2 regions of the Lactiplantibacillus paraplantarum genome follow, and region 2 is predicted to be linked to the other one. Evidence: a T-box and tRNA genes for the amino acid it is inferred to sense, from the RefSeq annotation. Region 2 holds a T-box; the other holds one or more tRNA genes.
What was found. The T-box of region 2 lies ahead of ileS (isoleucine--tRNA ligase). A T-box ahead of a tRNA ligase gene usually reads a tRNA of that ligase, here a tRNA-Ile.

Region 1 (4,368 bases), 1.5 Mb from region 2:
CCTTCCAGCACCGGGCAGGCGTCAGCCCCTATACGTCATCTTACGATTTTGCAGAGACCTGTGTTTTTGATAAACAGTCGCCTGGGCCTATTCACTGCGGCTGATCTTGCGATCAGCACCCCTTCTCCCGAAGTTACGGGGTCATTTTGCCGAGTTCCTTAACGAGAGTTCACTCGCTCACCTTAGGATTCTCTCCTCGACTACCTGTGTCGGTTTGCGGTACGGGTAGTTAAGTACTCACTAGAAGCTTTTCTCGGCAGTGTGACATCAGACGCTTCGCTACTAAATTTCGCTCCCCATCACAGCTTGTCCTTAAAGTGAAAAGCATTTGACTCTTCACAAGACTTACTGCTTGGACATTCTAATCCAACAGAATGCACATCTTAGCCTCCTGCGTCCCTCCATTGCTCAAACGCACTTAACTAGTACAGGAATCTCAACCTGTTATCCATCGTCTACGCCTCTCGGCCTCGACTTAGGTCCCGACTAACCCTGGGAGGACGAGCCTTCCCCAGGAAACCTTAGTCATTCGGTGGATAGGATTCTCACCTATCTTTCGCTACTCATACCGGCATTCTCACTTCTAAGCGCTCCACAAGTCCTCACGATCTTGCTTCACCGCCCTTAGAACGCTCTCCTATCACGCGACCTAATGGTCGCATCCATGGTTTCGGTAGTATGCTTAGCCCCGGTACATTTTCGGCGCAGAATCACTCGACTAGTGAGCTATTACGCACTCTTTAAATGGTGGCTGCTTCTGAGCCAACATCCTAGTTGTCTATGCAACTCCACATCCTTTTCCACTTAGCATACATTTAGGGACCTTAACTGATGGTCTGGGCTGTTCCCCTTTCGACGGTGGATCTTATCACTCATCGTCTGACTCCCGGATATGAATCAATGGCATTCGGAGTTTATCTGAATTCAGTAACCCAAGACGGGCCCCTAGTCCAAATAGTGCTCTACCTCCATGATCCTAATTCCGAGGCTAGCCCTAAAGCTATTTCGGAGAGAACCAGCTATCTCCAAGTTCGTTTGGAATTTCACCGCTATCCACACCTCATCCCAGCAATTTTCAACTTACACGGGTTCGGTCCTCCAGTGCGTTTTACCGCACCTTCAACCTGGACATGGATAGGTCACCTGGTTTCGGGTCTACAACCTCGTACTCAAAACGCCCATTTCAGACTCGCTTTCGCTACGGCTCCGACTTTTTAGTCTTAACCTTGCACGGGATCATAACTCGCCGGTTCATTCTACAAAAGGCACGCCATCACGCATTAACGCGCTCTGACTTATTGTAGGCACATGGTTTCAGGAACTATTTCACTCCCCTTCCGGGGTGCTTTTCACCTTTCCCTCACGGTACTGGTTCACTATCGGTCACTAGGTAGTATTTAGCCTTGGGAGATGGTCCTCCCGGATTCCGACGGAATTTCACGTGTTCCGCCGTACTCAGGATCCTGAACTGAGAGAACTTGATTTAATCTACTGGGCTATCACCATCTATGGCGGATTTTCCCAAATCCTTCGACTATCAAATTCTTTGGTAACTCAAATGTTCAGTCCTACAACCCCAAAGTGCAAGCACTTTGGTTTGGGCTGTTCCCCGTTCGCTCGCCGCTACTTAGGGAATCGAAATTTCTTTATATTCCTGCTGCTAATGAGATGTTTCAGTTCACAGCGTTTACCTCCAACTAGACTATGAATTCATCTAGTGGTAACAGTTGATTAAAACTGCTGGGTTGCCCCATTCGGAAATCTCCGGATCATAGCTTACGTACAGCTCCCCGAAGCATATCGGTGTTAGTCCCGTCCTTCATCGGCTCCTAGTGCCAAGGCATTCACCATGCGCCCTTGTTAACTTAACCTCATTTACCTAACGGTAAATGCGATTAATGAGTTTAGCGATAATTAAACTTCAATAAAAAACTCAAAAAACGCGGTGTTCTCGGTTTCATTATGAAAAAATATATTTGATATTATCTAGTTTTCAAAGAACAAGTTTCAATGACGACCAACGTCGTCAATGGAGAATAGCGGGATCGAACCGCTGACCCCCTGCTTGCAAAGCAGGTGCTCTCCCAGCTGAGCTAATTCCCCATGAGGTATTCAACTTATTGGAACCAACTGGTTCGGTTCCAATGGGCCTAAATGGACTTGAACCATCGACCTCACGCTTATCAGGCGTGCGCTCTAAACCAGCTGAGCTATAGGCCCAAAAAACGCTTATTAAATTGAGAGTTAGACCTCTCAAAACTAAACAAAGTTTCGACGTGTGTGTAGGTTTCCGTAATATTCCTTAGAAAGGAGGTGATCCAGCCGCAGGTTCTCCTACGGCTACCTTGTTACGACTTCACCCTAATCATCTGTCCCACCTTAGGCGGCTGGTTCCTAAAAGGTTACCCCACCGACTTTGGGTGTTACAAACTCTCATGGTGTGACGGGCGGTGTGTACAAGGCCCGGGAACGTATTCACCGCGGCATGCTGATCCGCGATTACTAGCGATTCCGACTTCATGTAGGCGAGTTGCAGCCTACAATCCGAACTGAGAATGGCTTTAAGAGATTAGCTTACTCTCGCGAGTTCGCAACTCGTTGTACCATCCATTGTAGCACGTGTGTAGCCCAGGTCATAAGGGGCATGATGATTTGACGTCATCCCCACCTTCCTCCGGTTTGTCACCGGCAGTCTCACCAGAGTGCCCAACTTAATGCTGGCAACTGATAATAAGGGTTGCGCTCGTTGCGGGACTTAACCCAACATCTCACGACACGAGCTGACGACAACCATGCACCACCTGTATCCATGTCCCCGAAGGGAACGTCTAATCTCTTAGATTTGCATAGTATGTCAAGACCTGGTAAGGTTCTTCGCGTAGCTTCGAATTAAACCACATGCTCCACCGCTTGTGCGGGCCCCCGTCAATTCCTTTGAGTTTCAGCCTTGCGGCCGTACTCCCCAGGCGGAATGCTTAATGCGTTAGCTGCAGCACTGAAGGGCGGAAACCCTCCAACACTTAGCATTCATCGTTTACGGTATGGACTACCAGGGTATCTAATCCTGTTTGCTACCCATACTTTCGAGCCTCAGCGTCAGTTACAGACCAGACAGCCGCCTTCGCCACTGGTGTTCTTCCATATATCTACGCATTTCACCGCTACACATGGAGTTCCACTGTCCTCTTCTGCACTCAAGTTTCCCAGTTTCCGATGCACTTCTTCGGTTGAGCCGAAGGCTTTCACATCAGACTTAAAAAACCGCCTGCGCTCGCTTTACGCCCAATAAATCCGGACAACGCTTGCCACCTACGTATTACCGCGGCTGCTGGCACGTAGTTAGCCGTGGCTTTCTGGTTAAATACCGTCAATACCTGAACAGTTACTCTCAGATATGTTCTTCTTTAACAACAGAGTTTTACGAGCCGAAACCCTTCTTCACTCACGCGGCGTTGCTCCATCAGACTTTCGTCCATTGTGGAAGATTCCCTACTGCTGCCTCCCGTAGGAGTTTGGGCCGTGTCTCAGTCCCAATGTGGCCGATTACCCTCTCAGGTCGGCTACGTATCATTGCCATGGTGAGCCGTTACCTCACCATCTAGCTAATACGCCGCGGGACCATCCAAAAGTGATAGCCGAAGCCATCTTTCAAACTCGGACCATGCGGTCCAAGTTGTTATGCGGTATTAGCATCTGTTTCCAGGTGTTATCCCCCGCTTCTGGGCAGGTTTCCCACGTGTTACTCACCAGTTCGCCACTCACTCAAATGTAATTCATGATGCAAGCACCAATCATTACCAGAGTTCGTTCGACTTGCATGTATTAGGCACGCCGCCAGCGTTCGTCCTGAGCCAGGATCAAACTCTCAAATTAATGATGAGTTCTAAAAAGCTCATTTAAAGTTGTACTAAAATTTATTTGCTAGCGAATTGACTTCGCAAATGTTTTTGCTCTTGATTCAAAATCAAGAGACCCTACACATTTGATTCGTCGAAACTTTGTTCAGTTTTCAAAGGTCTAAATCGTTCGTTGATTACCTCAACGCAACTTAATCATCATATCAAGTTATCAATATCTTGTCAACAACTTTTTATAATTAATTTCCGTTGGAAGCAAGTGGCTAACCGCTTTGTGCGCCTCAACAACGTATACTAATTTACCAATTATCCAGATAAATTGCAAGCCCTAAAATGCAAAAATAACCAGTCAATAATATCATGTCATTTAATTTATTTTATCAATGTACGGTATTTAAGTTTCATATAGCCATTTTTAATTTGAACACGCTTGAATATTTAAACAGAATTCTAATTTTAGACTAAAAGAAAGCTATAATGTTCGGATAAAAATAATTCAACTTTTTTTGAA
Region 2 (4,368 bases):
ATCCGAACGATTTCAGCACCCATCTGCTTAATGACATCAGCTGGCGCAATCGTGTTGCCCAGTGACTTACTCATCTTACGGCCCTGATTATCCAACGTGAAGCCTTGTGACAAGACTTGCTTGTATGGGGCATGCCCAGAAACGGCCACACTCGTAATCAAACTTGAGTTGAACCAACCACGATATTGGTCAGAACCTTCAAGGTATAAGTCGGCTGGATAGTCAAGATACGACCGTTCTGCCAAGACCCCTTGGTGTGATGACCCGGAGTCAAACCAAACATCCATAATATCGGTTTCCTTAGTAAAGGTGCCGTTTGGTGAATGTTCATTGGTATAGCCATCTGGTAATAAGTCCTTGGCATCGCGTTCAAACCAGACGTTCGAACCATACTTACCAAATAAATCAGCCACGTGGTTGATTGTTTCCTCGTCCATGATTGCAGTACCATCTTCAGCGTAGAAGATTGGTAACGGCACACCCCAGACCCGTTGCCGTGAAATGACCCAGTCACCACGGTCACGAATCATGTTGTAAAGGCGTTTCTTACCCCACTCTGGGAAGAATTCAACGTCATCCATCGACTTCAGAATTTCATCACGCATATCACCAACGGAAGCAAACCACTGCGGTGTTGCCCGGAAGATAATTGGCTTTTTAGTCCGCCAGTCAAATGGATAGCTGTGTTCGTATGGCATATATTTCAACAACAGCCCAGCAGCCTTCAACTTATCCAGTGCGATCTTGTTAGCGTCATCGTAGAAGACCCCTGCAAAATCATCGCCAGCTTCGGCCGTTAAGAACCCTTTGTCATCAACCGGCGCAAAGACTGGCAGATCATATTGCTTACCGATCCGGTAGTCATCTTCCCCATAGCCAGGTGCGGTATGCACTAAACCAGTCCCGGAATCAAGCGTAACGAAATCGCCTAACATCGTCACTAATTGACGGCTATTATCAAAAGGATGTTCGCATAAAACGTTTTCAAGTTCCGCACCCTTGACCGTTTTAAGCACTTGAACATCTTCCCAACCAAACCGCTCGGCATTTTCGTCAAGTAATTCAGCAGCAAGTACAAATTTACGACTTTCACCAGCTGGTTGCACAACCACGTAGTCAAAACTAGCATCAATGGTGATCCCTTCCGAAGCTGGAATCGTCCAAGGAGTCGTCGTCCAAACAACCATGTAAGTATCATCGTCTAAGACACCCTTACCATCAATGACATGTTCGCCATAGAAGGCCGATGGTGAGGTAACATCATGGTATTCCACTTCAGCTTCCGCCAAGGCTGATTCAGAAGACCATGACCAGAAGACGGGTTTTTGGCCCCGGTAAATTAAGTGGCGTTTGGCAAAGGCACCAAAGACCCGCACTTGGGCCGCTTCAAATTCTGGCTTTAATGTTAAGTATGGGTTATCCCATTCACCAGCCACGCCTAACCGCTTAAATTCGTCACGTTGACGATCAACTTGTTCCAGCGCATACTTACGACAAAGTTCCCGGAATTCATTATCCGTCATCTTTTTACGGTCATAGCCCGCTTGCTTTAATTTTTGTTCGATTGGCAAACCGTGAGTATCCCAACCAGGAACATAGGGTGCCCGGAATCCATTCATCGATTTATAACGAACGATGAAATCTTTTGTGATTTTGTTCAAGGCATGCCCCATATGAATGTCACCATTCGCGTATGGTGGGCCATCGTGTAAAATAAAGCTTGGCTTACCTTCATTCAATTTTTGCCGTTGTTCGTAGACTTTGTTTTCAGCCCACACATTTTGTCGTTCAACTTCCTTGACCGGTAAGTTGCCACGCATTTTAAACTTGGTCTTACCAAGGTTTAACGTTTCTTTAACGCGCATATTCTCACTCCTTAAATTTTTTATCAAACAATCGCTAATTGAATTTTAGACACAAAAAAACTTCGTCCACCCAGGGACGAAGTTATCGTGGTACCACCCAATTTTAGAATTGTTTAAATTCTCTCTTAGCATGGTTAACGTCCATGGACCGGCCACCCTTACTCATTTCAGGGTAACGTTCGGAGATGATCTGCAATTGACTAAGGGACGACCGCCTTTCCATTACCGGCAGCTCTCTGGACGTATTAGTTAATCGTTTGCTGTTCTCCTCAATACATTCAATTCGCTTCAATTGTGCCTGACAATCCACCTAATTAGTCATTAGTATTGTCATCAGGGAAAATAACCACCGTCTGCTGTTGGGCTTGATCGCCACCGTCTGCAACGGGGGTCTCACCACTCGTTGCTTCCGTAATTTCAACGGTTGCTTCTGAGTTTACGCTCGCATCACCCGAGTTGTCAAGGTTATCTTCCTTTAAGACGTGTTGAATTTCAGCATAATCAGCCGTATTCGTCTCACTAAGTAATTGATCCCAATCCTTGCTCTTAACTACTTCTAACTGCGATTCAAGCATCACTTGGAGACGCTGACGGAAGACCCGCGTTTGTTTCTTCAAATCATCAGTTTCAACGGATAACCGCTTAGCTTTTTGGGAAGCTTCATCAATCATTTGGTTTGACTTGTCGGTTGCTTCACTCACAATATCAGACGCTTGCTTTTGTGCTTCACGAGTAATAATGTCGGCTTCCTTCTTAGAGTTCGTCTTCACTTTATCCGCAGCTTCTTGGGCAACCAAGATGGATTGATTTAAGGAATCCTTCAACTCGTTGAAATATTTCAACTTGCCTTCACTCGCATCCAGCCGCTCTTGGAGGTCCTTATTTTGCTTCAAGGTAATTTGATAATCTTTAATAATTTGTTCAAGAAAATCATTGACCTCGTCAATATTGTAACCACGTAGTTTCGTTGAAAACTCTTTGTTATGAATGTCATCTGGACTTAACACCATTAGAATTCCTCCAATATCTATTTACTATGAATAAGATTTAACGTTACTCGCAGCCGCGCTTTCTTAGTCTCGCCGCTAATCTCGGCAAGCCGCACACGGCCATAATGATTCACACTCAGCATATCTAACAATGCTAATTCGTAATCCGCTTTCGGCAAATCAGCCCAATTGAGCCGCACCTTGGCACCCTCAATTAGTTCTTTAGCGTGGTGCCGCGACAAGTTGAACGCTGCCTTAATAATATTATCCGCTCGTAGTGAACTGACCGTGGTCGTTATGGTTTCCCAATCATCTTCCGGCGTGACCACCTCGGTCAATGGTACTTCCGTCAGATGAACTTTTGTCTTACCAAAACGATCAATTTGATCACTAAAGTAGTTTGCCATTTCAGTCTCACATACAAACTGCCAAGTCTCACCATTAGTGACAATATCCCCAAAGACATCCCGTTCAACCCCGGCATTTGCCAATGTCCCCAATATTTGACCATGCTTTAAGGTAGCAAACTTGACAGGGTAGACAATGTTAAACAGTGTGATTTGAAAATCAGCCATCTCAGGTTCATAGTACACCGGATAAAACAAAATCCGTTGCAACTCTGCCCCTTCAAAACCGCCAAAAGCCCGCATGCGCACATCATCCAATTGATTTGCCAGTGTTTGCGCAATATAAATCTGACGTGGATTCAAGAACGCCGTTAGGATTGGGCGATACTGATCAGCAACTTGCCGTAGCCAACCAGTGACCTGTTCAATAAATGGGGCTTCACTATCGCGAAAATGTTGTTTTAAGTTATCATTCACGATACTATCCTCGTTATTCTAATTTAATACATTATCAAAGTTAAAAGATAAAACAAGCCACTTTCAGCTAATTGGAGCACTAACAGCGCAATAATCGGTGAAAAATCCAGTCCGGCAATTGCGGGAATGAAGCGCCGAAAAATACTGAGAAACGGTTCACAAATCTGACCCAAAAACTGGCCCACACGGGTATTATAAGCTCCCGGGAACCAGGACATCAAAATGTAAACCACAATGGCTAATTGGTATAGTTGAAATAACCGACTAATAATCGTCACTAACAGGCCACTCACTCCTTATAATTTGCTCGTATCAAACTGACTCGTGGTACTTCCAGAGACTTCATAATTTTCTGGAATACAGAGAAAAATCTCATCACCGATCCGTTCAATTTCACCATTAATCGCGAAAACTGTCCCGGTAAGAAAATCGACAATTCGCCGCGCCATTTCATCATCGACGTGATCAAAATTAACAATCACGGCTTGATTTTTAAGGAGCTGCGTGGCAATTTCCTTAACGTCCGAATAAATTTTGGGCTCGAACAAGGCAATTTTACTGTTCACTGACTTTCCCCCTTGCATTGGCACAACTTTCGGGGTACTACGGGTGTTGGTTGCTTGTTCAGTGGGCGCCGCTGCTTGTGAAGCGGTTGGCTCCTCATACTGACCGTCAGAATCACCAACCCCA

Region 1: it encodes a tRNA-Ile, which carries the amino acid that the T-box ahead of ileS (isoleucine--tRNA ligase) is inferred to sense. The anticodon was not compared.

Annotation. Positions count from the first base shown of each region.
Region 1 covers NZ_CP032744.1:488,954-493,321, reverse strand. The annotation lists rRNA gene LP667_RS02310 (23S ribosomal RNA) at 1-1,871, opposite strand, end outside; tRNA gene LP667_RS02305 (tRNA-Ala) at 2,031-2,103, opposite strand; tRNA gene LP667_RS02300 (tRNA-Ile) at 2,146-2,220, opposite strand; rRNA gene LP667_RS02295 (16S ribosomal RNA) at 2,307-3,873, opposite strand.
Region 2 covers NZ_CP032744.1:1,943,113-1,947,480, forward strand. The annotation lists gene ileS (isoleucine--tRNA ligase) at 1-1,865, opposite strand, end outside; T-box leader at 1,935-2,147, opposite strand; gene LP667_RS09520 (DivIVA domain-containing protein) at 2,180-2,875, opposite strand; gene LP667_RS09525 (YlmH family RNA-binding protein) at 2,893-3,678, opposite strand; gene LP667_RS09530 (YggT family protein) at 3,702-3,956, opposite strand; gene LP667_RS09535 (cell division protein SepF) at 3,975-4,368, opposite strand, start outside.